3 regions of the Shewanella sp. POL2 genome follow, and region 3 is predicted to be linked to each of the others. Evidence: riboswitches for the same ligand, from Rfam matches in the RefSeq annotation. Region 3 holds a riboswitch; each other region holds the start of a gene.
What was found. A riboswitch is a leader RNA that binds a small molecule or an ion and turns the genes downstream of it on or off. The one in region 3 is predicted to bind lysine.

Region 1 (10,426 bases), on a different contig from region 3:
GGTTATCTTGAAAATTGAGCTAATTTAAGGAGTTTGCCTGCTAATTTGTATCTGTATATTGCCTGCGCTTTTTATTTAGGCTTGGCCTCTGGCACAATGGCGGCAGTTTTTTAATCGCCACCTAAAGGCGAATATGCTTCCAAGGAATAATAATGACTAAAAATGGGTTAGCTTCCTCCCTGCGCGCCGTGAAGTTGGGCGCTTCATCCTTATTGATTGCGAGTCAACTGGCCATGGTTTCTAGCGCGATATTTACCCCCGCCTATGCACTTGAGGGCGGCACAACGCCGCTGACTATCGAGCGCATGAATGCGTCTCCTGCCTTGGCGGGTACGAGTCCCCGTGGATTAAAATTATCCCCCGATGGCCAAAGGGTGACTTATCTGGCTGGACGTAAAGACAACCAGAACTTTTACGATCTCTGGCAAATGGATGTGAAGACGGGCGAATCTAGCCTGTTGCTGAATGCCGATAAGTTGGCGAGCAATGAACTGTCCGATGAAGAAAAGGCCCGCCGCGAGCGCCAACGTATTTATGGCGACGGCATTATGGAATATTTCTGGGCGGACGATAGCAAGGCGCTGTTGATCCCTGCCTCGGGTAATCTGTATTACTTCTCCTTAGCGGATAACAGCGTTAGCCAACTGCCGATAGGCGAGGGCTTTGCCACCGATGCGCGCCTATCGCCCAAGGGGAATTTTGTATCCTTCGTGCGGGATCAAAATCTGTATGTGCTTAATCTTGCAACGAAAAAGCTTGAGGCCATGACTACAGACGGTGGCGGCGCGATTAAAAATGCCATGGCGGAATTTGTCGCCCAAGAAGAAATGGACCGCATGACGGGTTACTGGTGGGCGCCCGATGAGTCGGCCATCGCCTTTACCCGTATCGATGAGTCGGGCGTTGAGTTAGTCACCCGCAATGAAATCTACGCCGATGGCATTAAGCTTACCGAGCAGCGTTATCCCGCGGCGGGTAAAAACAATGTCGAGATCCAACTGGGCGTTGTGACCCTTAATAATAAAGCCATCAATTGGGTCACCTTAAGCGATGATAAAAACAAGGATATTTATCTGCCTCGCGTCGATTGGTTGCCCGATAGCAAGCATTTATCCTTTCAATGGCAGAGCCGCGATCAACAAAAGTTGGATCTGCAACTGGTGGCTCTTGATGCGCTGACCAAGCCGAAAACCTTAGTCAAAGAGCGCAGCGATGCTTGGGTGAATCTTAACAACGACCTGCACTTCTTAAAGCAACAATCGGCGTTTATCTGGTCCTCGGAGCGTGACGGCTTTAATCATCTGTATTTGTTTGACCTAAAAGGTAAGCTGAAGACGCAACTGACTGAGGGCAATTGGGCTGTCGATGAGCTGGAATATATCGATGAAACCGCAGGCTGGGTGTATTTCACCGGCCGTAAAGATACCCCCATCGAAAAGCATCTCTATCGAGTGCCGTTAGCGGGCGGCAAGGTTGAGCGTGTGAGCCGCGAGGCGGGGATGCACGATCCGGTATTTGCCGATAATCAAAGCGTGTATCTGGATTATTTCAATAGTTTATCTCAGCCACCACAGATCAGTTTACACGGTGATAAGGGCCAACATCTGGCGTGGGTGGAGCAAAACCAAGTCAAAGCCGGCCATCCTCTGTATGACTATGCAGGCCTGTGGCAACTGCCTGAGTTTAAAGAGCTAAAAGCGGAAGACGGACAAGTCTTACAAACGCGTATCTTTAAACCTGTGCCCTTCGATGCGAACAAAAAATACCCTGTGGTGGTACGCGTTTATGGCGGCCCACATGCGCAATTGGTGACCAATAGCTGGAGTGAGCAGGATTACTTTACCCAATACTTAGTGCAGCAAGGTTATGTGGTATTTCAACTGGATAACCGTGGCAGTGCCCACAGAGGCACTCAGTTTGAGCAAGTGATTTACCGTCACTTGGGCGAAGCGGAAGTGAACGACCAAAAGGTTGGCGTCGATTATCTGCGCAGCTTGCCCTTTGTTGATAGCGATAATGTGGCGATTTATGGCCACAGCTACGGCGGTTATATGGCCTTGATGAGCCTGTTTAAGGCGCCGGATTACTTTAAGGCGGCGATTTCGGGCGCGCCCGTCACCGATTGGCGCTTGTACGACACTCACTATACTGAGCGTTATCTTGCTCACCCCGCGAATAACGAGCAGGGTTACGAAGCCAGTAGCGTGTTCCCCTATGTGAAAAACTACCAGTCGGGGCTATTGATGTACCACGGTATGGCGGATGATAACGTGTTGTTTGAAAACAGTACTCGCGTGTATAAGGCGTTGCAGGACGAAGGTAAATTATTCCAGATGATTGATTATCCGGGGTCTAAGCATTCGATGCGCGGTGAGAAAGTGCGTAATCACTTATACCGCTCGCTGGCGGATTTCCTCGATAGACAGCTTAAAAGCGGCAAATAACTCAGCATTAGGTTGGCATTAATATCAGACTGGTATTTATGTCATAGTGGCGTTTTTTAAAAGAGTGGGGTAACGTCCTCACTCTTTTTTATTTTGTATGATTCTGAGTTAAGCCTATTTATTTAACAGTACGCTGCTTAGTTTAATCACAACACACTCAATACTTATCTGGCGCTTAATATTCCAGTTCACTGAGTTGTAATTTGGATTTCCAGTTTGCTTTAGCTAAAACCTTTTTTGCAGAGATAAAAAAACCAGATCCTAGGATCTGGTTTTTTATGGCGTTCAAACGGTAAGTTGAAGATTAGTCTTCTAAGTTACCGCAGAAACGGTAGCCTTCACCGTGAATGGTAGCGATGATTTCTGGCGTATCTGGCAAGCTTTCGAAGTGCTTACGAATACGACGGATAGTCACGTCAACAGTACGGTCGTGCGGCTTTAACTCACGGCCAGTCATCTTCATCAGTAGATCGGCACGAGTTAAGATTTTACCTGGGTTTTCAACAAAGTGCAGCATAGCGCGGAATTCGCTACGTGGCAGTTTGTAAGATTCACCCTGTGGGCTGACGAGAGAACGGCTGTTGATCTCTAGGCTCCAATCGTTAAAACGATAGTATTCTACAGAGCTCTTTTCTTCGACTTCATTGCCTGCGCTATTAACACGAGTCAGAAGGTTGCGAGCACGAATCGTCAATTCACGAGGGTTGAACGGCTTGGTAATATAATCGTCCGCGCCAATTTCAAGTCCAAGGATTTTGTCGACTTCGTTGTCACGGCCTGTTAAGAAGATCAGACCGATGTTGTTGATTTCACGTAATTCACGTGCCAACAACAGACCGTTTTTACCTGGTAGGTTAATGTCCATAACCACGAGGTTAATTTTGTTTTCCTGCATAGCCTTATGCATTTCTGCGCCATCATTGGCCTCAGTTACCACATACCCTTCTGCCTCGAAAATACTTCTTAGCGTGTTACGGGTAACGGCTTCATCTTCAACGATCAGAATGTGCGGATTTTGCATATTAAGTACCTAAATTTTAACCAATATTCTAACCATAAGAATCACTTACATCGGATTCTTATATTCATAAAATGTTGATACTTCCACTTACTGCTCTGTGCTTCAAAGGGAAGATCTTCACGGCTACACGTCAGGATGTATATAAGTGAACGTTTAAAGTGTAATACGATAAAACGTAACCAGTATCAACTTCGATAAGCAATAGTTAAAAATAGTTCCTTAACTATTGTTTTTTTAAAATGTTTAAATGATAAATCAAATGTAGAACACATTTTAAAAGATGTCTGGCCAGCATAAGGTGATTTCGCAGAGGAATCTAACAAACCCTTGTCAAGATTAAGCAAACTTAATGTTATCTGCTTAACTGGCCAATGACGACATTGTACTCGTTTTAGGCATTTGTTAACAAATGAAATGTTAACAAATTTCAGGCTGAGACGCTGATTTACCATGATATTTACTTTAGTCATTGATTAGTATAACTAATGTATTTTTAATTCTTGTGAGCCAGTTCACGCCTCTTTGGATTTTTTAGGCTCTCTGTTAAACTAGCGCGGGTTCATTTTTCGACTAGACTACCAATGGACAACATGACTCAAGATTTGTGGCAGCATTATCAAACGCCGTTGTTTTTGCTTACTCAAGCATTATCCTGTGATTTTTCCTTTGCTGTAATTACCGCCCATAATCCCGCTTCAACCCTCCTCACTCCCAGCCAAAACCGATTACTCGACCGCCAACTTCTACGTGAAATTGAATTATTAGGCAGTCCCTATCGTGCACTGATTGGGGCATCGCCAGATTTATCCCATATGGAGAAGAGCTGGGCCGTGTTTATTGATCGCAGCATGGCCTTGCAGTTGGGAAAAAAGTTTAATCAATACGCTATCTACATGGTGGAACAGGGCGAGGTGAGTTTAGTGCCTTGTACTTTAGCCGGGCAAACAGAGGTGTGTTTAGGTCGATTTAACGACTATGTGCGTTTGGTTTATGAGCTACCGGACTTGGTCACCTAACCGCGATTGACGCTTTTAATCGCTCCTCTGGCTAAGCTTTGCTGATCTCACGGCAAGGCTAGTTTGTTTTTCTTCTTTGCTAGATCTGATTGATTTTTCCCTATTCTCGTTTGGCATAAGTCGCAAACGTTTTAAATTCCCATTGTTTTTAAATGCGTTTATTGAATTTGTATATAGTGTGTGAAATTAGCATTGACTTCATTAGGGGTTTATTGCTACTTTTTTCGTCCCTTTCCGGCGGAAAGGAACAGAAGAGGAGCGTTAACTAGGTAGTCAGTCAGAGGAGCACAAACTCCAGCGATGATTGATGAGGGAGATTAACGCCGAGGCATAGATATGGTTGCTGCATGTTTATGTCGGTCGCTTAGGCTGAATCCTAACGATTGTCACCTGTAATTGGTGGAGAGCTTCTGGTGACGATTGCTGTTTCCCTTCTATTGGGGTGCGTATCATTGAGCACCAGGCTCTTCGAACGAAGTTAGTTCGGAGCGTAATCATGTTAGTTAATCAATATCTTATCCTAGTTTGTGCCGTGTCTTCTGCTTCTGCGGAGGTGCGCTAATGTCTCTTGTTGTCGCAAAATTTGGTGGTACTTCAGTCGCCGATTACGGTGCAATGAATCGCTGCGCCGATATCGTACTGGGCAATCCCGATTGCCGTTTAGTGGTGGTTAGCGCCTCCAGTGGCGTGACGAACCTGTTGGTTGAACTGACCCAAGAGTCAATAAACGACGATGGTCGCTTACAACGATTAAAGCAAATTGCGCAGATTCAATACGCTATCTTAGATAAACTCGGTCGCCCTAACGATGTTGCTGCCGCATTAGATAAGCTGTTAAGCCGTATGGCGGTATTAAGCGAAGCGCTGGCGTCCCAGCGCAGTAAGGCCACCATGGATGAGTTATTGTCCCTTGGCGAGCAGTGTTCGTCGGCATTATTTGCGGCGGTATTGCGCGAAAAAGGCGCCAACTCAAGTGCCTTCGATGTGCGCCGTGTGTTGCGCACCGACAGCCATTTTGGCCGCGCCGAGCCACAGGTTGAGCAAATTGCTTTGCTATCGAGTGAGCATTTACTGCCGCTGTTATCTGAGCAAGTGATTGTGACTCAAGGTTTTATTGGCTCAGATGAAGCGGGGCAAACCACAACTCTCGGCCGTGGCGGTAGCGACTATTCTGCGGCACTGTTAGCCGAAGCGTTAAAAGCCTCAGCGGTTGAGATTTGGACCGATGTGGCCGGGATTTATACGACCGATCCGCGCCTCGCGCCAAATGCCCATCCGATTGCCGAAATCAGCTTTAACGAAGCCGCCGAAATGGCGACCTTTGGTGCTAAAGTATTACATCCTGCGACGATTCTTCCGGCCGTGCGCCAACAAATTCAAGTGTTTGTCGGTTCAAGCAAGGAGCCTGAAAAGGGTGGCACTTGGATCCGCCATCAGGTTGAAGATGCACCCGTGTTCCGCGCGGTGGCGCTGCGCCGCGACCAGACGCTACTCAATCTGCACAGCCTACAAATGCTGCATGCACAGGGCTTCTTGGCTGAAACCTTTGCCACATTGGCAAGACACAAGATCAGTGTGGATTTGATCACCACCTCCGAAGTTAACGTATCGCTCACTCTAGATAAAACCGGCTCCGATTCAAGCGGACAAGGTTTATTAAGTGAAGCGTTACTGCAAGAATTATCGCAACATTGCCGCGTGCGCGTGGAGGATGGTTTAGCATTGGTGGCGATTATCGGTAATCGCATCGCTACGACTGCGGGTATTTGTCGCCGCGTGTTTGAAGTGCTCGAACCCCATAATGTGCGGATGATCTGCCAAGGTGCCAGCCCGCATAACTTGTGTGTGTTAGTAGCCGAATCCGAAGCGGCACAAGTGGTTAAAGCGTTGCACGAAAACTTGTTTGAAGGCGTTTAGTATGTTGCCGACAACATCGTCTCTGCAAATTGGGGAGCTTGCCGCAGGGCAGGCTCTGACGCTGCCGATTTATCACTTTAAGCCAAGTGGTCATGTATCTGGCCCTAAAGTGTATATTCAGGCTAATGTCCATGGTGCTGAGGTGCAAGGCAATGCGGTGATTTATCAATTGATGAAGCAGTTGGAAAATTGCCACATCTTAGGTGAGATTACCTTAGTGCCCTTGGCTAATCCGCTGGGGATTAATCAAAAAAGCGGTGAGTTTACATTGGGGCGTTTTGACCCTATCACTGGCGTAAACTGGAATCGTGAGTACTTAAATCACGCGATAGATTTACCCGCTTGGTACAGCGAGCATGCCGAGCTTAGCGATAGCGAACTTATTCAAGCATATCGCAGCACCTTGATTGAAGCTTGCCAGCAGCGGTTACGTAACGATTGGGGCGTGACCACGGGCCACAGATTGGCGGTTAGCTTACAGGCTATGGCCCATGCGGCGGATATAGTGCTCGATCTGCATACAGGGCCTAAATCCTGTAAACATTTGTATTGCCCTGAATATGATGTTGCAGCGGCGCAGTTTTTCACGATTCCTTACACACTGGTGATCCCCAATAGTTTTGGTGGCGCAATGGATGAGGCGGCATTTTGTCCTTGGTGGCAATTGAGTGAAGTGGCAAAAGCTCAGGGGCGGGATCTCAGTATCGCCGTTTCAGCTTTTACCTTGGAACTGGCGAGCCAAGAACGCATTTGCCTTGAGGATGCTTTAGTCGATGCTAAAGGCATTTTGGCCTATTTAAGCCATCGAGGGGTGATTGCCGAGCAAGTGGAACCCGTTAAGATGCCGCGTTTTGGCTGTTATCTTAAGGATTACAAAAAGTACCATGCGCCTATGGCGGGCTTGGTGGAATATGTGGCGCCCGTGGGAGAGCCGCTTGCGGCGGGTGAGACCTTAGTCAATCTGCTGCGACTCGACTTATATGGCAGTGAGCAGGAGCTGACGGCACTCAGTTTGCCCCAGGATTGTGTGCCTATACTCCATTTTGCTTCGGCGTCGGTGCATCAAGGCACAGAGCTCTATAAAGTCATGACCAATCTGTTTGAATTGCCATATTAACGGCAATCAGCAAAACAAAACGCCAATCTCGATATTGGCGTTTTTTATTAAAGTCTACAACCACTTAAAGCGATAGAAGAGCGCCATTTGCAGGGCAACCAGCGATATTAAAATGCCGCAGAAGGTCGCAAAAGCCCATGCGTTATCCGCACCGGGAATACCGCCGATATTGACCCCAAGCAAACCGGTTAAAAAGCCCAGCGGTAAGAAAATTGCCGAGACTAAGGATAAGAAATACAAGCGCTTGTTTAGCTGCTCCGATTGCTGGCTGAGTAACTCTTCCTGGGTCACATTGGCTCGGTCGCGCAGTGCATCTAAGTCTTCAATTGTGCGAATAAGCTTATCCGTGGTTTCGCGCATCTTAAGTTTTTCGGGCTCATTAAACAGCACAAATTGATCGGACAGCATCTTAGTGAAGGCTTCTTTCTGTGGGCCTAAATAGCGGCGCAAGGCTACGGTTTGTCGGCGTAGTTCGGCAATATCAGTACGTAAATCTTTAACATTGCCAGAAACAACTTGTTCTTCTAATTCTGAAAGTTGCTCCTCTAGCGTATCGATAAAATCGACTTTACGTGTAGTCAGTTTTTCACAAATGGCGAGGAGAAAATCTCCTGTGGTGGTGGGGCCTGTGCCTTCCATGATCAGTTCAGCCACATCTTTAACCGATTGCAGCTCGCGATCACAGGTGGAGATAATGCGCTGTCTATCGGCGTAAATTCGCACGGCGACCATATCTTCAGGTGCTGAGTTTGGATTTAAGTTAATACCGCGCAGTGCCAGTAATACGCCTTCCCCTGCCAATACGGCTCGAGGGCGAGTATCTTGGGCGAGCAGGGCATCGGTTTCGACTTTATTAAGACCGCTGTTTAACACCCAATGGCGAGCCTTTTTGTGGCGATAACGTAGGTGTACCCAAATCAACCCGTCCTTAGGGTCCCAATTTTCAAGTTGTTCTGGGCTTAAGGTTGAGCCAGCTCGTGCGCCGCTAAGCACTATGCTATAGATAAATCCTTCGTGCATGTCACATTCCATCTCATGCTAAATCATCGGGTAAAGCTAACTGATTTTACAGTGGAAATGAAGCCTAGCGTCGTTTCCTCTCACAATAACCTCAGCGCTAGATGAGTAAATTGCTGGCCAAGCAACTTATGATGAAATAGATTAAAATTAGCCTTAGTTGTAATGTATTGAGAAGATAAAATGGAATATGAATTTCGGCGTAACAGTTTGACTGGCACGTATTTAGCCAGCTTTAGCATGGACCATGAGGTACTGGGCCAATGGTTTTCAGAAGAGTTGGGGCCTGAGTTAGCCAAAATTCAGCAAGTGCTCGATATTATCAAAGAAATTCAAACAGGTAAGCGAGTTTCTTGGCGTTTTATCGGCAAAGATATTACCTTAGATCTGGATGAGGAGCAGGCACGAATTTACGCTAATGCTTTAGGATTTGAGCAGGATTATGAACTCGAAGAGGCGATGTCCCTCTATGATGCTGAATCTGAGGCTTACTGTGGGCTAGAAGATTTAGAAGAAGCGCTACTTAGTTGGTATGAATTTGTGCAAAAAGGGCTATAACCGCTCGCTGTGAATATCAACAAATAATAAAGGCAATCTATTGATTGCCTTTATTATTTAATGGAGTAAGTCTATCACTTATCCAATATCAATTGTTCAAATATCTTACCGCCATTTCGGTTCTCGACTTGGCATTAGCTTTACGCAACAGGTTTTTGACATGCACTTTCACAGTGCCTTCACTGATGTGTAAATGCTCTGAAATCATACGATTACTTAATCCTTCCGCCAGTTGTTGCAGGATCTGTAGCTCCCTTGGGGTGAGGCTTGAAATCCATTCTTGTTCATCGGCGGCATTTTTGAGTTCATAGAGATATTCTTCAACTTCTTCGCTGATCACTCTGTGGCCTGACATGGCATTTTTGAGTTTATCGAGCAGCAAATCTGGCTCGGTATCTTTGAGTAAGTAACCGTCAGCTCCCGCACGTAATAGGCGAATAACATCTTGTTTTGCATCTGAAACTGTTAAGATCACGATTCGTGAAGTCACGCCTTCTTGGCGCATGGCATTGAGGGTATCGAGGCCAGTCATTCCCTTCATATTGAGATCGAGCAAGACGATGTCAGGTTCATCAGTTACTACGGCGCTTAAAGCATCTAAACCACTACCTACTTCACCGAAGAGGTTAAAGTCTGGATCTGAGGCGATCAATTGGCAGATACCTTTACGTAAGAGAGGGTGATCGTCGACCACCAGAACAGAATAAGGTTTACCCATGTGTAGGCTCCTGTTGAGAAGGGAAGATTAAAGTGACTTTGGTGCCCTGTGATAAATTGGATGTGCTATGGGGTTCAAGGGGCGAGTCTGGATTTTCTGGCTCGAGCTGTCCAGTAATTCCTTTGCGACTAGTTTGCGGATCATTGCTGCTAAATACAACCGTGCCGCCTAATTTGCTGGCACGTTCATGCATGATGCCTATGCCGAAGTGCTGATCCCGTTCTTTAATATGGCCAATGCCTACACCATCATCACTTACACTGATATTAACCATACCATGCTCATCTTTATAACAGCGAATATTGATATGGCTAGCGCGGGCATGTTTGATAGCGTTGAGCGTTGCTTCTCGGGTGATCTGCAAAATATGGATATGTTGTTTCGCCTCTAGCCATTGGGGGGAAAGCTTATAATCGAGGTGGATCTTGATATCGGTTTTTGCTCTGAGCTGCTCAAGCATTGCTTCCATCGCATTCTTCAGATTGGGTTCCTTAATGGTTAATCTGAAGGTGGATAGTAACTCTCGGAGTTGTACATAGGCTGTACTAACCCCTTCGTTGATCTCTGTGAGTTGTCCCTCAATGGTAGGACTGCGGCAGCTAAGATCTAAATTTTTGC
Region 2 (8,980 bases), on a different contig from region 3:
AACGATTACCTTGGTATTTGCTGTCGGTGGTTTTTTTAATTTGCCCTTGTTCATCGTATTCAATAGCTTGGAGGGCATCACCTTTATCGTTAGTCAGTTCCTTTAATTGGATCTGACCATTCTCATAGTAAGTTAGTTGCTCACCAACCTTATAATCAGCTTGATATTGGTAATGGCGTTTGACGTTGCCATTGTCAAAATACTCAAAATAGTCACCGTGCCTTTTGTCTTTAACATACTCTTGGGTCGAGATGACTTGCCCATTTAGGCCCCAAGTGGTCTCAGTTCCTTGCAATAGACCATCAACGCGATGCTCTTCACGGTTAAGTTTGCCAAGATTAAAATATTGACTCACGCAGGTTGGGTCATTACAGATTTTTGCGGTGACTTCACCTTCGGGGCCAAAATGTTCGCTGATGCCGACTTCTTGGCCATCTTTAAAGGTGGTTTTGTAGCGGATATTGCCACCATTCCAATAACCCGTTTCTAGACCTTGTTTCACACCATTTTCATAGTGCGATTCAACATACAGTTGGCCGGTGGCAATGTATTTTTTAAGCAAGCCATGAAGTTGGCCTTGCTCGTTACGAAAGCCTTGCTCGTACGGCTTGCCATCCTCAAAGTAACATTGATATGCACCGCGAAATTGTTCGCTGGTGAGTTTGTTACCGATCTTGTTATCGGCGAGGGCACTGGCGCAAAAAAGCATATCTTTGTTTTTGTAATAAACCTCAGCCTTATAATGGCCGTCGATCACTTCGGTCGATTGTTTTAGATAGTACTGAGCCTGTTTTTCATCTTTGACAACCTTCCAATGGGCATCGAGTAACACCTTTTGTGCACTGGCATGGGTACTGATAAGTACGAGTGCTCCTAGGAGCAGTTTTACAGTAAATGGACGCATAACCGCTCCTTAAGGCAAAGGTTTAAAGGTGAATTCATAGGGGATATCGCTGGGTTCTTTGGCGATCGTCATATAACTCACCTTGGCGGCTGGGCCTGCAATACTCAAATAGCGCCCATCGACTAGCACCTCGTTAATCGGCAGCTCAGTATTTTCGGGGAGTCGAATGCTTAACAGATTGCCTTGGGCATCTTCGACCTTAAAGTAATTGTTAAGATTGCTACTCGGCTCATTGCCATATCCCGTTTGCGCCAGCCAAGATTGTAAATCGATTAACCAAGGGCGGTCTGTCGCGGCCAGTTCTAAAGGCTGCCAATGGATATCACCTTGGCAACGGATCTTACCCTTGATCTGTTTATCGTAGAAAAACTGCCGCACATGATCCGGAGTCATCAACATATAGGCACTGCCGCTTAGGGCATTGGGAACAAACTGCCAAGTGACGGGATTTTTACCCTCATTAAAACCTTGTTCTATTTCAGGTTTACAGGCGGTCGCCAAAGCCGCTGACATGGGAATAGATAGATTATGGCCATTGTCAGACACCAGTTTTATCCCTTGGATCGTATTGACCTCATTTTTAGCGCTATCTAGCGTCGGATTGGTGAAGCTACCTAGGCTGGCGTTACCAAACTCGGTGGGAGGATTCGCCAGATTTTTGTCGTACTCGGTAAATTGTACAAAGCGAATCGTCTTGGTTTGAGTCAACTCCGGCTGGGGTTGTTTCTCGATTAACACCACGGTTTTTGGGGTCTCATCGAGCTTGAGTAAGAGTGCGTTGCTGGTGAGGTGATGGCTCTCATCGGCTCCAATTAATTGTTCTAGCAGCTCCTTTTCCGTCGCCGTTAACCAGGAGGGATAATTACCTTCGCGACGGGCATCTGCGATCATGCCTTTAAACTGTTGGAAAGGCAGGTTAATACTCTGATCCTCACTCTGTTTTGATATGACTTTAAACAGTTTCGCCTCGGCATCGAGCACCTGGATTGTTAGGCTGGCATCGCCAAAGGTGTAAGGTGTTGCCAGCAATTCATCCCACGACTTTTCGACGATCTTATTCGTCTGTGGGATAAGCGTTAGCTTGGCATTAATATGGTCTATCTGCTTGAGTTTATTCGCAGTGTTATCCCACCCCGTCGCAATAATATCGGTTGCAGATTCAATCGAGGGATTATAATTCCTCGCCCAACCTCTACCGTGCTGCCAGAAGTGAATATCAATCGGTTTACCGTTAGCATCAAAGGCGCTTAAGTCCTCATAACGTACATCGGCTTCCACATATTGCGGGCTCATATTGTGGACAAAGCGCAATTGCAGATCTTCAGGGGTATCAGTACCCCAAGGGCCAACATTATCTAAAATACCTTGTTGATCAGGTAATAAGGATTTTATAAATGCCTCATTATTGGGGCGATACTCCTGCGGTACCTCGCTAATGCGGTATAGCTCCTTTTGCCGATCATCCCTATCGCGCTCAGCATCAAATCTATCATCGGCATGCCAAAGCGTGCTCATGATATACGGCCTATCCTTAGGCGCCATCACGGTACGGTGGGTGAAAGTACTGCCTTGGCGCTCTTCCCGTTGAAAAAACGCCATGCTCTCTAACCAACCGGTTTTACGGTTAACTTCGAACTTGCCATAGGCCTTATACTTGCCTTTTTCACCTTGTAACACGGCGATTAATTTATCTTCACTGACCTGCTCAACCGTCCAAGTTAAGCGCCCATCCATCGGGGCGCTTGTGCTATAACCGACGCGAGGCTCAAGCGCCACAGGCAAGGTTGGGGCTTGTTTAAACAAGTTATTAAGATTTTGCCAGCGCTCAAATAACTCCTTGATATCTTTTTGATCCATCTTGGCAATGGGTGTCAGTTGGCGGACTTCACCATTGTTAAATTCCACATTAAAGCCATCTTTAACCAACTGAGCGAGTTCATTGGATTTGGCTTTTGGGTCGATATTACTCACCGGGATCGGCATGCCATAATCGCTAATTTGCAGCAGGTTAGGTTGGATAAAAAAGCGGGCATTATGGGTTAGTGGCGTGGTTAAGCTGGCCGCCTTACCTTCTGTATCTTGTAACTGGTAATCCAGCAGCAATCGTGCCTGCAACACTTTACGAGTTTCGAAACCATCGTTGAGGTGTGAAGTAGAAATAATCTGATACTCGCGCGAAGCGGGTATACTTGCTGACTTATCAGAAACCTGATTATCGCAAGCCGTTAACCCAAGCGTGAGCGTGACAGTGGTACAAAGTACCCTGCATATCCCTATAGCCATTTGAACTCCATTGGTAACTTATGTTATTGAAATGTAATGATATTAATGTGTTGTTTGGCGACATTATACACAAAAATACCCCTAGGGAATAAAAAGCTCACGCCAATTTGGGCGCATGGTCAACCATAAATTGGCTATTGATGAGTGGAGAATTATTAAATGGGCGGCATAAAGCTAATTGCCCTGATAAGCTCTCATCCTTTACTCTTGGTAAGGCCGCTAGATAACTCACAAGCTAGGGAATATAAACCAGTGGTTAGCTTGTTTAATGGAGAAAGAACGATGAGCCCAGATCATAAGCCAGAACTAACCACACCACCTTTCCCTGTCATTCCTCAGGAAGCCTTTGACTGGTATGACGAATATGCCCACGGCATTATCGACCGCCGTGAGTTTATGGCTCGCCTTGCGGGCCTTGTGGCACTGGGTTTTACCATGACCACGCTGACGGGCGCACTAATGCCTAATTACGCCTTAGCCGAGCAAGTCTCCTTTAACGATCCCAGCATTCAAGCCAGTTATGTAAAGTTTCCATCTCCCGATGGTTATGGTGAAGGCCGCGGTTATTTAGTCTTGCCAAACGCGTTGCTGATCCCAGGCCAAAAGGCGGGCGATCCTAAGACCTTAGATCTCAGTAAAAAAGCCCCTGTGGTATTGGTGGTGCACGAAAATCGTGGCTTAAATCCCTATATCGAAGATGTGGCTCGCCGCTTAGCGGCCAAGGGGTATATCGCCTTTGCCCCAGATGCGCTTTACAGCCTTGGTGGATATCCTGGTAATGATGATGCGGGCCGCGCCATGCAAGCTAGCCTTGATAGAGCCAAAATCGAGCAGGACTTTATCGCCGCCGCGCGCTTTTTAAGGTCGCACCCGCAGAGTAATGGCAAACTCGGTGCCGTCGGTTTCTGCTTTGGTGGCTATATCGTCAATATGCTCGCCGCCACCATTCCCGATGAGCTAGCGGCGGGTGTGCCTTTTTATGGCACACCCGCAGCAACTGAGCTGCGCAGCCGCGTGAAAGGCCCACTGATGTTGCAATTTGCCGCTTTAGATCAACGGATTAACGATACATGGGCCGAGTATGAAGCCCAGCTAAAGGCTAATAAAGCCGATTACGTCGCTTATCTTTACCCGAATGTGAATCATGGTTTTCATAATGACTCCACCGCCCGTTATGATGAGCCAACGGCTGAGCTCGCATGGACAAGAACCTTAGATTTTTTTGGTAAACATTTACTCGTATAAGTCCATTTGGCGCTATTGCAACGCTTGATGGGCTGATGTTTCTTGTGTTACCAACTTGTAGGTGATTCATTGTTTTATACGCGAGTGGGATCAAAATACTTGCTATCGGTTCCCATCTCGCTAGAATGCCCGCTCGAATACCTTTAAGTAGAGGCGCGCTGCCTATGACTACTTGTGCGGAGGGTGATGCCGCAGATGTACAAGGAAAGGAGTCAGCGCCGAAGTAGCCAGGTCATCAAACCGAGCTGCTGGTTTTGCATCAAATAGGTGCAAGACTGCCATAGTCATCCACTATGGAGCGCTACCTGAAGGGGCTGAGGAGTAATACCTCCCTATAGGTTTTGTTTCTTTATCCTCTCGGTAGATCTCCACCCGTTTTTTGGTGAAAAGAGATCATGGACATTAGTCATTTTGCTGACTCAGGTTGGTCAGTGCTTCCCCCTTTATTAGCCGTCGCCTTGGCGATCATCACTCGTCGCGTACTGTTATCCCTTGGCGTAGGGATTGTGGCCGGCAGTTTGTTACTCAATCAGTTTTCTCCCCTTGATTCATTGCACTATATGTTCAATACCGTGCTGAAGATTTTTTGGGTCGATGGCGCACTTAATCGCGACAATATCAATATGTTGCTGTTTATGTTGCTGCTTGGTGGACTCATTAGTCTGATGACGGTTTCTGGCGCCACCCGCGCCTTTGCCGAGTGGGCAGCTAAGCGCGCTAAGACCCGTCGCGGCGCGAAAGGCTTAACTGGGGTGATGGTGTTTGCGTTTTTTATTGACGACTTTTTTCATAGTTTGTCGGTTGGCGCTATTTGCCGTCCGGTGACCGATCGCTTTCAAATCTCCCGCGCCAAACTGGCTTATCTTTTAGATTCTACCGCTGCGCCCGTGTGCGTATTGATGCCCATCTCCTCTTGGGGCGCTTATATTATCGCGCTTATCGGTGGCATTATGGCCGCCCACGGCATTAGTGAGCAAAGCCCAATCTCAGCCTTTGTTGAGATGATCCCGATGAATCTCTATGCCGTGTTTACCCTGTTGATGGTGCTGGTGGTGATTATCTTTCAAATGGATATCGGCCCAATGCGTAAACATGAAGCATGGGCGCTGGAAGGGAAGCTTTGGGATCCGACTAAGCCTCGTCCAATCGGCTTAGATATGGAAAGCCCTGAAGAAAGTAACGGTGGCATGATCGATATGGTATTGCCGATCCTAACCCTCACCGGCGCGACCGTGTATTTTATGATTTCCTCTGGTGCGGCAGTATTGGATGAAAAAGAGCTGCCATTTAGCGTACTTGGCTCCTTTGAAAACACCAATGTGGGCTCCTCGCTAGTGTATGGCGCGCTGTGCAGCTTAGCGGTGTCAATTCTGCTTGCGCTGCGGTTAAAATTGGGTGCTAAAAACTGGCTTAAAGCCGCCCCGCAAGGCGTGATGGCCATGCTACCCGCCATTAATATTTTGCTGTTTGCCTGGGCGATTGGTGCGGTTGTTCGCGATGTTGAGACTGGCAAATATCTGGCCTCCCTCGCCAACGGTAACTTGCCAATTGAAGTGTTGCCTGCGGTGGTGTTTGTGTTGTCCTGCGCCATGGCATTTGCTACCGGAACCAGTTGGGGCACCTTTGGTATTATGTTGCCACTGGCTGGCGACATGGCCGCTGCCAGCGATATCGCGTTAATGCTGCCAATGCTTGCCGCAGTGCTCGCGGGTTCAGTGTTTGGCGATCATAGCTCGCCGATTTCCAGCACCAGTATTTTGTCGGCCACGGGGGCAGGTTGCCACCATATTGACCATGTGATGACCCAGCTACCCTATGCGTTAGCCATCGCCTTTGGCGCCACCTTAGGCTATTTGGCCATGGGGATTATGCATTCAACCTTAGCTGGATTCGCCGTAAGCGCCCTGTGGTTTGTGCTCTTCACTGCTTATCATCTGCGTAAAACGAAAAATCAGCCTTTGTTAGCTACGGCATAAGGCACTTTTACACGCTATCAACTAGGGGCCTATGGGCCCCTTGGTTTTTTGTGGGCTTGAGTAAGCCTGCATCCGTTCAAATAAACTTAAGTCATCACTTAACTATCTAATTTGTAATGTGAAAGTGGTAGACAGATGTTCAGCACAACGTTATCTTAGGTTTTTAACAAGGATGAAACTTAATCGTGACCTCGATTCAGTTCACTTGCATCAGGAAGATGTGTCTTTATTTCGCAAGAACACCTCCTGAACAATATGCGATAAGACTCTAGGTGCTAGGTGCTAGGTGCTAGGTGCTAGGTGCTAGGTGCTAGGTGCTAGGTGCTAGGTTCTAGATTCTAGATTCTAGATTCTAGATTCTAGATTCTAGATTCTAGATTCTAGATTCTATAAAAGCATTACAGCAGTGCAATCCCTTGGCTAATGGGTGTTGGCCAAGTGCGGTAGCCATGGAAAGATTTTTGTCGGTTCACAAAGTAGTGAACTGGTTATTTAGCGGCCTTTCGGCCGAGGTGAATCAAGGTCGTGGGTCTTCAACCCACACCCGACCAAGAGGGGATCAACAGCAATTCCCTCTTGGATCTCCCTTGCCGCCCCTAACGGAGTTGAAAGCCCCTTGGGCATTAAGCGTTCTTATGCTATCGCGTCAGACGCTCGTCCCTGATTCGACTGACGCTATCTCGGCATCCATGCCTCGCTCACGCAACGAACGCAAATGCCCTGCGGCAACTCCGAGGGGGTGGTGTATTCCTTCGGCTCAGGTGTTATAGGTCGATTGTTAAGGCATAAAAGTGCCTGTCCAATTTTTTTAACCTCAGTGTCAGTTATAAACAATGAAAGTTATACCTATCCGAATATTTTAAATAATTTAATAAAATCAAATAAATGGATGTTATGATATGAAATATGCACTTGTACCCCTTTTGTGTTTATGTCTTTCAGCATGTGGTGGCGGTGGTGGAGATTCTTCAGCAGAAACACCTACCCCACCTCCTGTCACCAAAGATCCCTTGTCTAAATTTATCAATATTAAAGACCAATATGCAGGTATTGAGTCTGCAGCTCCATTGAATACAGAAACATTAGGCCAAGTGTACAAGTACATCTTTACACTCATTCCTGAATTACTACCGGACTATAACGATCAAAGTGGCGAACTGGGTTCGACTTGCTCTGGTGGTGGAACGATTAAAATTTCGAATGGAAGCTCAGATAAAGAAAAAAATATTGCTTTCACTAATTGCGTTGAAGATGGTATGACAACTAACGGTAAAGCTACTGTGAGAGCAAACCGATTTTCCACCGATGGAATACTTATTGATAGTACCGTGATTTTTGAGGATGTTGATGTAAAAGGTACTTTAGGTCACAGTTTACTTGCTGGTACTGCACAATATGTAGAGCAGGACTTAACTTGTGCAAAAACTGAAGCAACATATAATTTAATGTTTTCAGATGTAAATAATAAAAAACAAATCTTATTTTCAAATTTTAAATTTATTAGAACTGGTAATGAGATGGTGTTATGTGGAAATGATGGTTTTAGGATACAAGGTCGCGTATTCGATTCATCTTTAGGGTTCTGGGATGTCCAAACGAATGAATTATTTAAACTTAACACTATGGTACATGCCTATGAAGAAAGTGGTGAGTTTGTTGTTAGGGGAAGTAACAGTAGTCAAGCTACATTTTCAGTTGAATTCTATAAGGAGTTAAGAGGAAACATAATCTCTAATTACACCTATTATAAAATTATGCTACATAGTGGCATGGTAAATAAAGAATATGCTTTTTTAAAGGAATACTATAAACCCTCCATATTGACCTCATTTGAGGATGCGGATAACGATGGAATAACTAATGGTTGGGAGTTGGCTTTTGGTTTAAATCCAACATCGGCTTTGGATGCGACTCAAGATTTAGATGGTGATGGCTTTACAAATTTGCAAGAGTTCTTATCTTTTGGTCATCCTAACGATAAAAAAATACTTCCTAAAATTGCTGATCTCGGAGTTACTTTATCCCATGAAACCCAAGGCTATTCTAAAAAAATTATCGTAAAAGCTGAAGTCGAAAGTGATGTAAAATCAACTGACAGCGGAACAGTGTTGACGACCTACTCAACATCTCTTCCTGTTTATTTTGATAGCGATAGTTATGCTCATTCCAATTTTTGTACTTTAACAGATAATCGGCTCGAACTGACCTGTAAATGGGATAATATATCACCAGGATATAAAGCTGTTCAAGAGATCTATTTAAATGCTGACACAGCAAATGGAGCAGAGATTAAAAGTGTTATCACTGCAAAAATACAGCATCTTGGACATGATGAGGATTTGTCGAATAACCAAGCAACAATTGATGTTGCAAGACATGCTGCTGATGTATCTTATCGATTGTGGATTGATAACCGTCAAGAGTATATGATGGAATTAGTTGGTACTTCACAAAAGCTAGCGTTTACAATTCATCAGCAAGAATCTAAATTTGGTGGCTTTGATCCTGTGACCGGCAATAAAATTAGACTGGACATACCGGAAAATATCACATTATTAAGTGCCGAATGTGT
Region 3 (10,426 bases):
CCATTGTGGCTCGTTAAGCGGTGTAACTTTTTCACCCGCCTTAGCGTTATCATCACTACTGAGAATTTTTTGGATAAGAGCGGCACGCTCAGCCACCACTTGCTGCTGGGCAAGCTGGTCTTGGTCGCGATCGAAGTAGCGTTTGCCTTCAACCCAAGCCTGGGTCACTTTGGCATAAATCGACAGCGGCTCGGCGTTCCAAAGCACAATATCGGCCATTTTGCCTGGGGTGAGTGAGCCAACATACTCATCGACTCTGAGCTGTTTCGCTGGGTTGATGGTCACCATATTCCAGGCATCTTCCTTTGACATACCGCAATACATCATTGACTTAGCTGCTTCTTGGTTGAGTCTGCGCTGCATTTCGTAGTCATCGGAATTGATACTCGTCAGCACACCTTGTTTTTGCATTAGGCACGCGTTTTGCGGGATCGCATCATAGACTTCGAACTTATAGGCCCACCAATCGGCAAAGGTCGAGGCGCCCGCACCATGGGCAGCCAGTTCACTGGCAACCTTGTAACCTTCAAGCACATGGGTAAAGGTTTGCACTTTAAAGTGGTAGGCTTCGGCTAAGCGCAGGAACATTAAGATTTCCGACTGTACATAAGAGTGAATATGCACATCGCGCTGTTGCTTAAGCACTTCGGCCACCGCCTGCAGGCGATAACTTGGGCGCGGTGCGAGGGTTTTCTTCTTCTCACTGCTGCGTAAATCATCATAATCCTTCAGCGCATTCTCATAGGCGAGTGCTGCATCGAAGGTTTCTTCAAATAAGGCTTTTACCCCCATGCGTGTCTGCGGGAAGCGCTGCACAAACTTTTCGCCCCAGTTACTCTGTTTGACGTTTTCGCCAAGGGCGAATTTGATACTGGCAGGGGCATTGGCAAACTTTAGCTGTTCTGCGCTTTCTCCCCACTTCATTTTTATTAACTGGGATTGGCCACCAATAGGATTAGCGCTGCCATGGAGTAATTGTGCGCTGGTCACGCCGCCCGCGAGTGCGCGATAGATGGAGACATCTTCAGGATTAATCACATCGCCAATCCGCACTTCAGAGGTGACTGCGTCTGTGCCTTCGTTGGTGCCGCCGTTGATGGCAATATGGGAATGCTCATCGACAATCCCCGCTGTTAAGTGCTTGCCCGTTGCATCGAGGACTTGATATCCAGAAGGCGTGTTGAGTTGCTGGCCGATTTTTTCAATCTTGCCATTGGCCATTAGCAGATCCGCATGTTCCAAGATACCTTGTTTATCTGAGGTCCACAGGGTGGCATTTTTAATATGGAGTTTCTCGGCTTTGGGCGCCTCACTTAAACCATAGGCGACGTTAGGGTAGGTAAGTTGACTGACTAAGGTTTGCGTTGCATCGGCTTTAGGCGTGCTTACTTGCTCCGTCTTTAGCGGAGGCGTAAGGGCAATACCAGCAACATTAATGCTACGACTTTGGGCGTCTACCATCCGGCCTTGAATGCCGTCTTTGGCAAACCAGAGGGTAAAACGGCTGATCCCATGAATGCCTGCATCAGTTAAATTGGCGTTAAAGCTGACGCGGCCGTCGTCTTCAAGCTTGAGGTTGGAGAGTGGAATACTCTTCTCGCCACTGCTCAAATTTCCTTGCAAAGTGGTTTTACCTGCTTTGTCTGCTTCTTCAAGGCTCAAATCTAAAGTTAAATTATTCAACGTCAGCTGATAGTCACCCAACATCTTGGCTTGTGAAAGTGAGCGGATGGCTTGTTCTTGTCCCTGTAGCCAGACACTGTAAATCTGTCCGTCTTTAAAAATATTGCCCTTAGTAATGACAAAGTCCGCCATATAGCCCGGGGCAAGTTTTCCGGTCAAGTCAGCGGTTCCTGCCATTTCAGCAGCTTGAGTGGTGAGGGCCGCGAGGGCTTTATCTTCGCTGAGTCCTTGCGCAATCGCTTGACGAAGGCGTGGCCAAAACGCCTCGGTCTTAATGCCAAATTGGGTAAACGCAAAGGGGATACCTGCATTTGCTACTGCGGCAGGGTTTGTGGGCGCGCGCTCCCATTGTCTGAGTTCTGCAAGGGAGACTTCGCGATCGGCATCATCGGTACCCACATCGGGTGCTTGTGGGTAATTAAGAGGAAGAATTAAAGGATAATTCAGAGCCTTTAATTCGTTGATCCGAGCATATTCTTGGCCACTTGCGAGTAAGTTGGCGGGCTGCTTATGTTCTTTGAGTAGGTTAGCTGCACGCAATAAATCGTTCAGATTTTTTGTTTCGAATACGATTGGTTTCTCGGCTAAGTTATCTAAACGTTCGAAGGCAATATTAAATTCAATTTGAGGTGTAGCTGAACTATTAACCGATTTGTGCTTATTTTGGTTATACCAGTTAGCATCAGCAAAGGTTTGCCTGATAAGCGCGATGCTACCCATGAGGGAATTGGGGTAGTCTTGTTCTGACGTACCTTTATCGAAGGCCATAAAAGGTTGGCTGCGTGCGCGATAAATTACCTCGTTGGCAGTTTTGTCCGCGAGTGAAAGACTGACACCCGTGCCTCGGAAAATACCATCGAGTTTACTACTTTGTACACTGGTAAAGCCGTTATTGATCCAATCTCGTGCGCGTTCTTTATTGGGGTAAATGTAATTAAACCATTCTTTTTCAGCGTGAATTGCACCATTTTCAGCATTCCCGCCAATACGCTTAATATCATATACCGGACGAGTGAGCTGCAATTTGGGATATTCAAACTCGATAGCATAATCGGTAAAAGGATCGATAAAGCCGGGATAAATAGTATAACCACTGAGATCGACTTTTAGTGCCGCCGCGGGGATATCACCTTGGTCAATAATGGCTTTGATCCGATTGTTTTCAACTAATAATGTGGCATTTGAGAGTCGTTTCCCCGGTGCAAGAATTAATTCTGCATTGGTCAATGCAGTTAACTTATTGACGGGAGTGATGGGATTGGCCTCGGCAAAAATGGGTTGAGATACAAAACTACTTATTATGCCGCAGCTTATTATTATCTTATTGTTTATCTGCATTTTTTATTCACTTAGACGGAGGGTGAATAAAGAGTAACCTAAAGTAGATGTAAATACTAAAGATGAATTGTAACGCAATTTAAGCATTTACTTGAATGACAATGGGCGGGGTGGGATAGGCATAAAAAAGCTCGCAGGGCGCGAGCTTTTTTATGTTACTCAATGATAATAGCGAATGGCTATTGTCATTACCATTACGGTATTGGATTAGATTAAGAAATCATCCATAGAACGGCCTTTATTGACTTCGTTCTTAAATACTGTTGGCATACGGCCTTGACCTGTCCACTGGATCACTTCGCCATCAACTTCAATTTGGTATTTCGCTGGACGAGGAGCGCGTTTCTTGCTCGAGGCTTTAACTGCAACACCACCTAAATCGTCGATTGATAAACCAACGGCTTCCATTTGTTGACGGATTTCTTCAATTTTTGCATTACGAGCAGCAATAGCTTGCTGTTCTTCTGCTTCCATTGACTCACGCTCAACTAAAATTTTATCTAGTTTAGCCGCTAAATCACGCAGTTCTTCAACGCTAAGATCTTTTACCGCAGCTTTAAAACGACGACCGTGAGTTAATATCTCTAAAAATTCGCTCATATCTATTTTCGTCCCACTCTATTTTTATTACAGGATAATGGTGAACAACAGCTAAATGATAGAAACTAATATTGCTCGAATCAAATAAAATTATGCAATAAACAAAAATTAAATATTATTTAATTTTTGAACTTTTTATATATGGCAAATAAGTGTTCAAAAATGTGGCCAATACGACAGTCTTAAAAATGCAAACAAGCGTTTGACTTTGGTTGACGTTAACGTTAACAGGACGTAAAGTGGCTCTATCCTGCATTGGTGATCACCAATGTTTTGTCCATGTACATGAAAGTGTAGGAAGGAAGCCCTATGAAAGTATTGGTGCCTGTTAAGCGCGTAGTTGATGCCAATGTGAAGGTCAGGGTAAAAGCTGACAACACCAGCGTTGATACCGCAAACCTCAAAATGGCGTTGAACCCTTTTTGTGAAATTGCAGTAGAAGAAGCGGTTCGTTTAAAAGAAGCGGGCAGTGCTACTGAAGTAGTGGTCGTCAGCATCGGCAATAAAGCCGTTCAAGAACAATTGCGTACCGCATTAGCATTAGGTGCTGATCGCGCGATTCACATTGATACTGAAGAAGAGTTAGCACCAGTATCAATTGCCAAATTACTTAAAGCCGTACAAGAAAAAGAACAAGCGCAATTAGTGCTGTTTGGTAAGCAATCCATTGATGGTGATAATAACCAAACGGGCCAAATGTTTGCTGCATTAACGGATATGCCGCAAGCGACCTTTGCTTCAGCAATTAAAGTTGAAGGTAATTCACTTCAAGTTGCTCGTGAGATAGATGGTGGTATGCAAACCTTAAATCTACCGTTGCCAGCTGTGGTGACTGCGGATTTACGTTTGAATGAGCCACGTTATGCCTCATTACCTAATATCATGAAAGCCAAACGTAAGCCATTAGATGTGCTGACGGTAGCTGATTTAGGTGTGACGCTCAAAGCGCATCAAACGGTGATCAAGGTAACGCCGCCTGCTGAACGTAAGGCCGGTATTATGGTTGCGTCGGTAGCAGAGCTGGTTGAAAAGTTAAAGAATGAAGCGAAGGTGATCTAAATGGCCATTTTAGTATTAGCAGAACACGATAATGCGGCGCTGAAATTGGATACCGCTAAAGTTGTCACCGCAGCTCGTGCGATCGGCGGTGATGTACATGTATTGGTGGTGGGCCATCAATGTGGTGCAGTGGTGCAAGCTGCTCAAGCTCTACAAGGTGTCGCGCAAGTATTAGTCGCCGATAACAGTGCTTATGAAGCGCATTTAGCCGAAAACGTGGCTAAATTGCTGGTGGACTTAGCACCAAACTACAGCCATATTCTCGCAGCGGCATCGAGTGCGGGTAAAGACACGTTACCGCGTGTGGCAGCACTTTTAGATGTGGCGCAAATTTCGGAAGTGATTGGCGTGGTGAGTAGCGATACCTTTGTTCGCCCGATTTATGCGGGTAACGCCTTAGCGACAGTTCAAAGCCATGACGCTATCAAAGTGATGACAGTGCGTGCCAGTGCCTTCGATGCGGTGACACAGGGTAATAATGCTGCTGTAACTACCTTGGATAAAGTGTTTGAAGCCAAAGCTCAGTTTGTGTCTCAAGCGCTGACAGTTTCAGCACGTCCAGAGTTAGGTAATGCTAGCATTATCGTATCTGGTGGCCGTGGCATGGGCAGCGGTGAAAACTTCGGCATGTTAGAGCAACTGGCTGATAAGCTTGGTGCCGCAGTAGGAGCTTCGCGTGCGGCGGTTGACGCAGGCTTTGTTCCGAATGACTTGCAAGTCGGTCAAACTGGTAAAATTGTCGCACCTAACCTCTATATTGCAGTAGGTATTTCAGGCGCGATCCAACATTTAGCGGGAATGAAAGACGCTAAGGTGATTGTGGCTATCAACAAAGACCCTGAAGCGCCTATCTTCCAAGTTGCCGATTATGGCCTCGAAGCTGACCTGTTCGAAGCCGTTCCGCAGTTGATTGCAAGCTTAAGTTGATTTTATTTGTGAGCTAAGTCAAAGTAAGCGGCTTCGCGGTGGTAACTGCTTAGCCGCTTATGTTTTTATGAGCCTCACGCCCATGTATGGGCGTTCTTAGAAGTAGAGGCGCACCAAATATCAGTAGTGATCAGTAGGGTGATTCCGTTGATCGTTCACGAAAGGATTTGGTGCCGAAGTAGTTTGATTTATCACGATCAACTGCTGGGGTTGTGTCTAATAGGTACAACACTGCCATAGTATTTCCAGATACGGATATTAGGAATAGTTACTATGGAGCGCTACTGATAGGACAGGTGATCTTGGGTATCTATTGCCTTTTCCCACCAGTTCAGTCGCCCTCCATTCGTATTTTGACGAAGAAATAATCAATGACTGTAGTTAGTTATGCCGATTCGGCGCTTTCTTTGCTCCCGCCTGTGGTTGCAATTGTATTGGCGATTTTTACTCGCCGAGTGCTTCTTTCCCTCGGTTTAGGAATTGTGATTGGAGTATTATTGCTCAATCAATTTTCTCCTGTGGCCAGCGGTGAGTTTTTATTTAGCAGTGTAAAAGGACTTTTTTGGTCGGAAGATAGCGTAAATTCTTGGAATTTATACATTCTCGGTTTCTTGATTGTATTGGGGATGATCACCGCTCTAATTACTGTGAGTGGTAGTGCTCGGGCATTTGCTGATTGGGCAAGGTTACATATTCGTAATAAGCGCGATGCGAAATTACTGACGATGTTTTTAGGCTGTGTTGTTTTTATTGACGATTATTTCAATAGTTTAGTCGTTGGGTCTGTCGCAAGGCCTGTTACCGACCGTTACCATATTTCCCGCGCTAAGTTAGCTTATTTATTAGATTCTACCGCAGCACCAGTTTGTGTCATTTCACCGGTATCAAGTTGGGGCGCTTATATTATTGCGTTAATTGGCGGAATATTAACAGCACATGGTTTTGCGGACTCTGGTCATTTGAGTGTCTTTATTCAAATGATCCCTATGAATTTCTACGCAATTTTCTCTTTATTATTACTGCTTTGTGTGGCGTTTATGGGCTTAGATGTTGGCCCTATGCGTGAACATGAATTAAATGCCATGCGCGGTAATTTATACGATGAGACTAAAGGTTTACCGCCAGGTGCTAATGCTGATTTACCCGAAGCTGAAACAGGTAAAATCCTCGGGTTATTCCTACCTATCACAGTACTGGTATTTGCGACCCTGTATTTTATGATCGATAGCGGTGCTCAAGTATTAGCTAAAGAAGGCATTGAATTTAATATTATTTCTGCTTTCGAGAAAACCGATGTGAGTTCATCACTGTTCTTTGGTGCCCTGATTGGTTTAGCGGTTGCGCTGGTACTTAACTTAGTGCAAGGCGTTGAAAAATCAATGGTATTAAAAGGTGTAGTGCAGGGCGCTCGCTCTATGTTGCCTGCGATTTACATCTTGTTATTTGCTTGGACCATTGCAGGTGTGATCGGCCAGCTTGAAACCGGTAAGTTTATGGCTAGCCTAGCCACTGGGAATATTCCCTTTGCTTTCTTACCTGCATTAATGTTTGTGTTAGCGGGCCTGACTGCATTCTCTACTGGAACCAGTTGGGGTACGTTCGGGATTATGCTGCCGATAGCTGCGGATATGGCGATGGGCAGTCACACAGCCATGATGTTACCTATGCTGGCTTCGGTATTAGCGGGGGCGGTATTTGGTGATCATTGTTCACCGATTTCTGATACCACTATTTTGTCGTCGACGGGGGCCAGTTGCCATCATATCGACCACGTAGTGACGCAGCTTCCCTACGCCGTAATCGTTGCGCTGATCAGCATGATCGGCTACGTAGTGCTTGGCTTAACTGAATCGGTCAATGCGGGATTAGTGACTTGTAGCATATTGTTTGTATTGACGATTTTTGGTTTGCACATTAAATCCAAAAGTACGGCTTTATAAGTCCGTGATTTAACTTCGCTCTTATATTGAGAATGTGAAACAAATCAGCCAGCAACTATGCTGGCTGATTTTTATCTACTCAGTATCTAAAATTACTGAGTCTGATTGAGTCCACGGCGGTTGAGTAAACCTTCAGTGGTAGGCTCTTGGCCGCGGAAGTTCTTGTAAGCTTCCATTGGTGCAATACTGTTGCCCACTTCGCGAATGGTCTTACGGTATTTCATGCCGATCTCACGGTTTAGGCCGCCTTGGGTTTGCACATAGGCAAAGGCGTCAGCCGCTAAAATTTCACTCCACATATACGCGTAGTAACTTGCTGAGTAACCACCTGGGAAGGCGTGGGCAAAGTAAGTTGACTTATAACGTGGCGGTACAGCGGTGATATTTAAGCCGTGCTTTTTCAGCGCATTAGCCTCAAAGGTCGCTACATCTTGCTGTGGAGCGTCTGGGCTTAATGAGTGCCATTCCATATCCACTAGCGCCGCAGCCATATACTCTAACGTATCGAAGCCTTGGTTAAAACTGCCGGATTTTAACAGTTTTTGCAGTAACTCATCAGGGATAGGCTTGCCTGTTTCGTAGTGTTTGGCGTAGTTGGCTAACACTTTAGGGTGGGCCGCCCAATCTTCTTCGAAAGTCGATGGAAATTCCACAAAGTCACGGGATACCGAAGTCCCAGAAAGACTTGGGTAAGTCACTTTGGAGAACATACCGTGGGTACCGTGGCCCATTTCGTGGAACATCGTGGTGACTTCGTTATAGCTGACGAAGGTCGGTTGGCCATCAGGCGCCTTTTTAATGTTCATCACGTTAACTACGACAGGCTTAGTACCTTCGAGGAAGGATTGCCCTACAAACGAGCTCATCCATGCGCCACCGCGTTTGCCTTCACGGGCAAAGTAATCAGCATAGAAAATCGCCATGCTTGAGCCATCGGCATCAAACATTTCATAGGCTTTCACATCTGGGTGGTATACAGGCAAATCTGGACGTGGTTTTAACGTCACGCCATACAACTCTTTAAGCGTATAGAACACGCCGTCTTCGAGGACGCGGTTAAATTCGAAGTAGGGACGAATGCTATTGGCATCAAGAGCGTATTTTTCTTGGCGGACTTTCTCTGCGTAAAACTCCCAGTCCCATGGTGCGAGCTCAAATTTGCCACCAGTCTTGTTGATCATCGCTTGGATATCGGCCGCTTCTTTCTCTGTGTTGGCGACTACGGCTGGCACCATAGAGCCAAACATGCTGTAAACCGCTTCTGGCGTTTTTGCCATTTGCGGTGCAAGGCGATAGCTAGCCCAGTTCTCATAACCTAAGAGAGCGGCACGTTCGGCACGTAATTGCGCTAGACGAGACACTAAAGATGCGGTTTCGTTTTCACCCGTTAAGCCACGGTTAGCCGAGGCTTCCCAAATGCGTTGGCGCAGTTCACGGTTCTCTAAAGAGGCGAGTATTGGCTGGCGAGTAGTGTTGGTGATATTGATTAAGTACTTACCTTCATGGCCTGCTGCCTTGGCATCGTTTGCTGCCGAGGTGATTTCGCTGTCACTTAGGCCCGCCAGTTGTTCTTTGCTATCGACAACAATAGCGATTTCTTTGGTTAAGCGTAGTAAACGTTGAGAGAACTCGTTGGTCAGTGTTGATTGTTCTTCATTTAGGGCGCGGATTTTTACCTTCTGCTCATCGGTCAGCTTAGCGCCAGCCATGATAAAGCGCTGGTGATACACCTCAACCAAACGTACCGCTTCAGGCGTTAAACCTAAGTTATTGCGGTCGTTATAAATGGCTTCAATACGAGCGAATAGCGCAGGATTAAGGTTGATGTTATCCGAGTGAGCAGCCATTTTGGGGGCCATTTCACCTTGGATTTTACGCAGGGCTGGATTGCTGTTCGAACCTGCGAGGTTGTAAAACACGCTCGATGCACGGTTGAGCAGGGCGCCGCTTTTTTCCATGGCGACAATTGTGTTATCAAAGGTCGGCGCAGCAGGATTGTTAGCAATCGCTAAAATTTCTTGATACTGCTCTTTAATACCTTGTTCTAAAGCGGGCTGAAAATGCTCGTCTTTAATAACACTAAAATCAGGTGCTTGATATTGCAGTGTACTGGCTTGGAATAAGGGGTTTTGGGTTTGTACTGCGGTGACATTTGCAGCTTTTGTATCTTGAGTGCTACAGCCTGCGAGTGCTCCGGTCATCAGTGTGGCGCCAATGGCGATGGCAATAAAACTTTTACGCATAGTTGAGTGATTTCCTTAGAATTGTAGTTTTTGTGACTCTAGCGTTACTAACTTAAATAGGACTGAAAACCTATGGGATGAAGTTGTAAGTAAAAGTAAACAAAAAAGCGCCCCAAGGTTACGGGGCGCTTTGAACTATTTTCTTGCAGGGAAAATAGCGGGACGATTAACTATTTACGGGTGAAGTTGTGGTATTTGTCGATACCTGAGCTGCTACCTGTGTTATGGCAAACAGCACATGCTTCTCCTGTTGGTTGTTTGAACCAATCACCTACTGCAGGAACGCTGATCTCGCCACCATTGCTAGCCATGTGAGCTTTGACTGCATCGCCTGTGTGGCAAGCATAGCAGTTAGCGGTGACAGGGCTGGTCATTTTGTTACCAGGTTCAAGGATGTATTGGTTTGGTATTTTGTTTAAATCAATCGCGGTTTCGTGACAGGCAACACAGCTTGTGACTGGGTTGATTGCACCTGCACCGTTAGCGGTTTTCGCTTGAGTGCCATCGGCCTTCATCTCACCGACATTCGCACCGTTGCCCCAGTGCCAGCTGTGCACCATAGGACCAAAACCAGCACCGAGTGTGGCTGATGTCCGTGCCATACCGTTATCATGGCAAGCTACGCAAGCCTTACCG

Region 1: it holds a riboswitch for lysine, as region 3 does, so the genes downstream of both, lysC (lysine-sensitive aspartokinase 3) here and SHEWPOL2_RS11315 (Na+/H+ antiporter NhaC family protein) in region 3, are expected to answer to the same signal.
Region 2: it holds a riboswitch for lysine, as region 3 does, so the genes downstream of both, SHEWPOL2_RS12590 (Na+/H+ antiporter NhaC family protein) here and SHEWPOL2_RS11315 (Na+/H+ antiporter NhaC family protein) in region 3, are expected to answer to the same signal.

What each region holds. Positions count from the first base shown of each region.
Region 1 covers NZ_AKZL01000078.1:1,480-11,905, forward strand. The annotation lists gene SHEWPOL2_RS17310 (S9 family peptidase) at 153-2,444, shown strand; gene arcA (two-component system response regulator ArcA) at 2,749-3,465, opposite strand; gene SHEWPOL2_RS17320 (DUF3293 domain-containing protein) at 4,047-4,481, shown strand; lysine riboswitch at 4,725-4,899, shown strand; gene lysC (lysine-sensitive aspartokinase 3) at 5,043-6,398, shown strand; gene SHEWPOL2_RS17330 (succinylglutamate desuccinylase/aspartoacylase family protein) at 6,400-7,515, shown strand; gene SHEWPOL2_RS17335 (zinc transporter ZntB) at 7,570-8,535, opposite strand; gene SHEWPOL2_RS17340 (YacL family protein) at 8,716-9,090, shown strand; gene SHEWPOL2_RS17345 (response regulator) at 9,179-9,808, opposite strand; gene narQ (nitrate/nitrite two-component system sensor histidine kinase NarQ) at 9,801-10,426, opposite strand, start outside.
Region 2 covers NZ_AKZL01000042.1:240-9,219, reverse strand. The annotation lists gene SHEWPOL2_RS12605 (hypothetical protein) at 1-904, opposite strand, end outside; gene SHEWPOL2_RS12600 (hypothetical protein) at 914-3,187, opposite strand; gene SHEWPOL2_RS12595 (dienelactone hydrolase family protein) at 3,470-4,432, shown strand; lysine riboswitch at 4,573-4,744, shown strand; gene SHEWPOL2_RS12590 (Na+/H+ antiporter NhaC family protein) at 4,828-6,408, shown strand; partial or broken gene SHEWPOL2_RS12585 (hypothetical protein) at 7,308-8,980, shown strand, end outside.
Region 3 covers NZ_AKZL01000035.1:24,553-34,978, forward strand. The annotation lists gene SHEWPOL2_RS11295 (amidohydrolase family protein) at 1-3,021, opposite strand, end outside; gene SHEWPOL2_RS11300 (H-NS family nucleoid-associated regulatory protein) at 3,229-3,621, opposite strand; gene SHEWPOL2_RS11305 (electron transfer flavoprotein subunit beta/FixA family protein) at 3,931-4,680, shown strand; gene SHEWPOL2_RS11310 (FAD-binding protein) at 4,681-5,607, shown strand; lysine riboswitch at 5,703-5,899, shown strand; gene SHEWPOL2_RS11315 (Na+/H+ antiporter NhaC family protein) at 5,979-7,547, shown strand; gene SHEWPOL2_RS11320 (M3 family metallopeptidase) at 7,640-9,790, opposite strand; gene SHEWPOL2_RS11325 (cytochrome c3 family protein) at 9,961-10,426, opposite strand, start outside.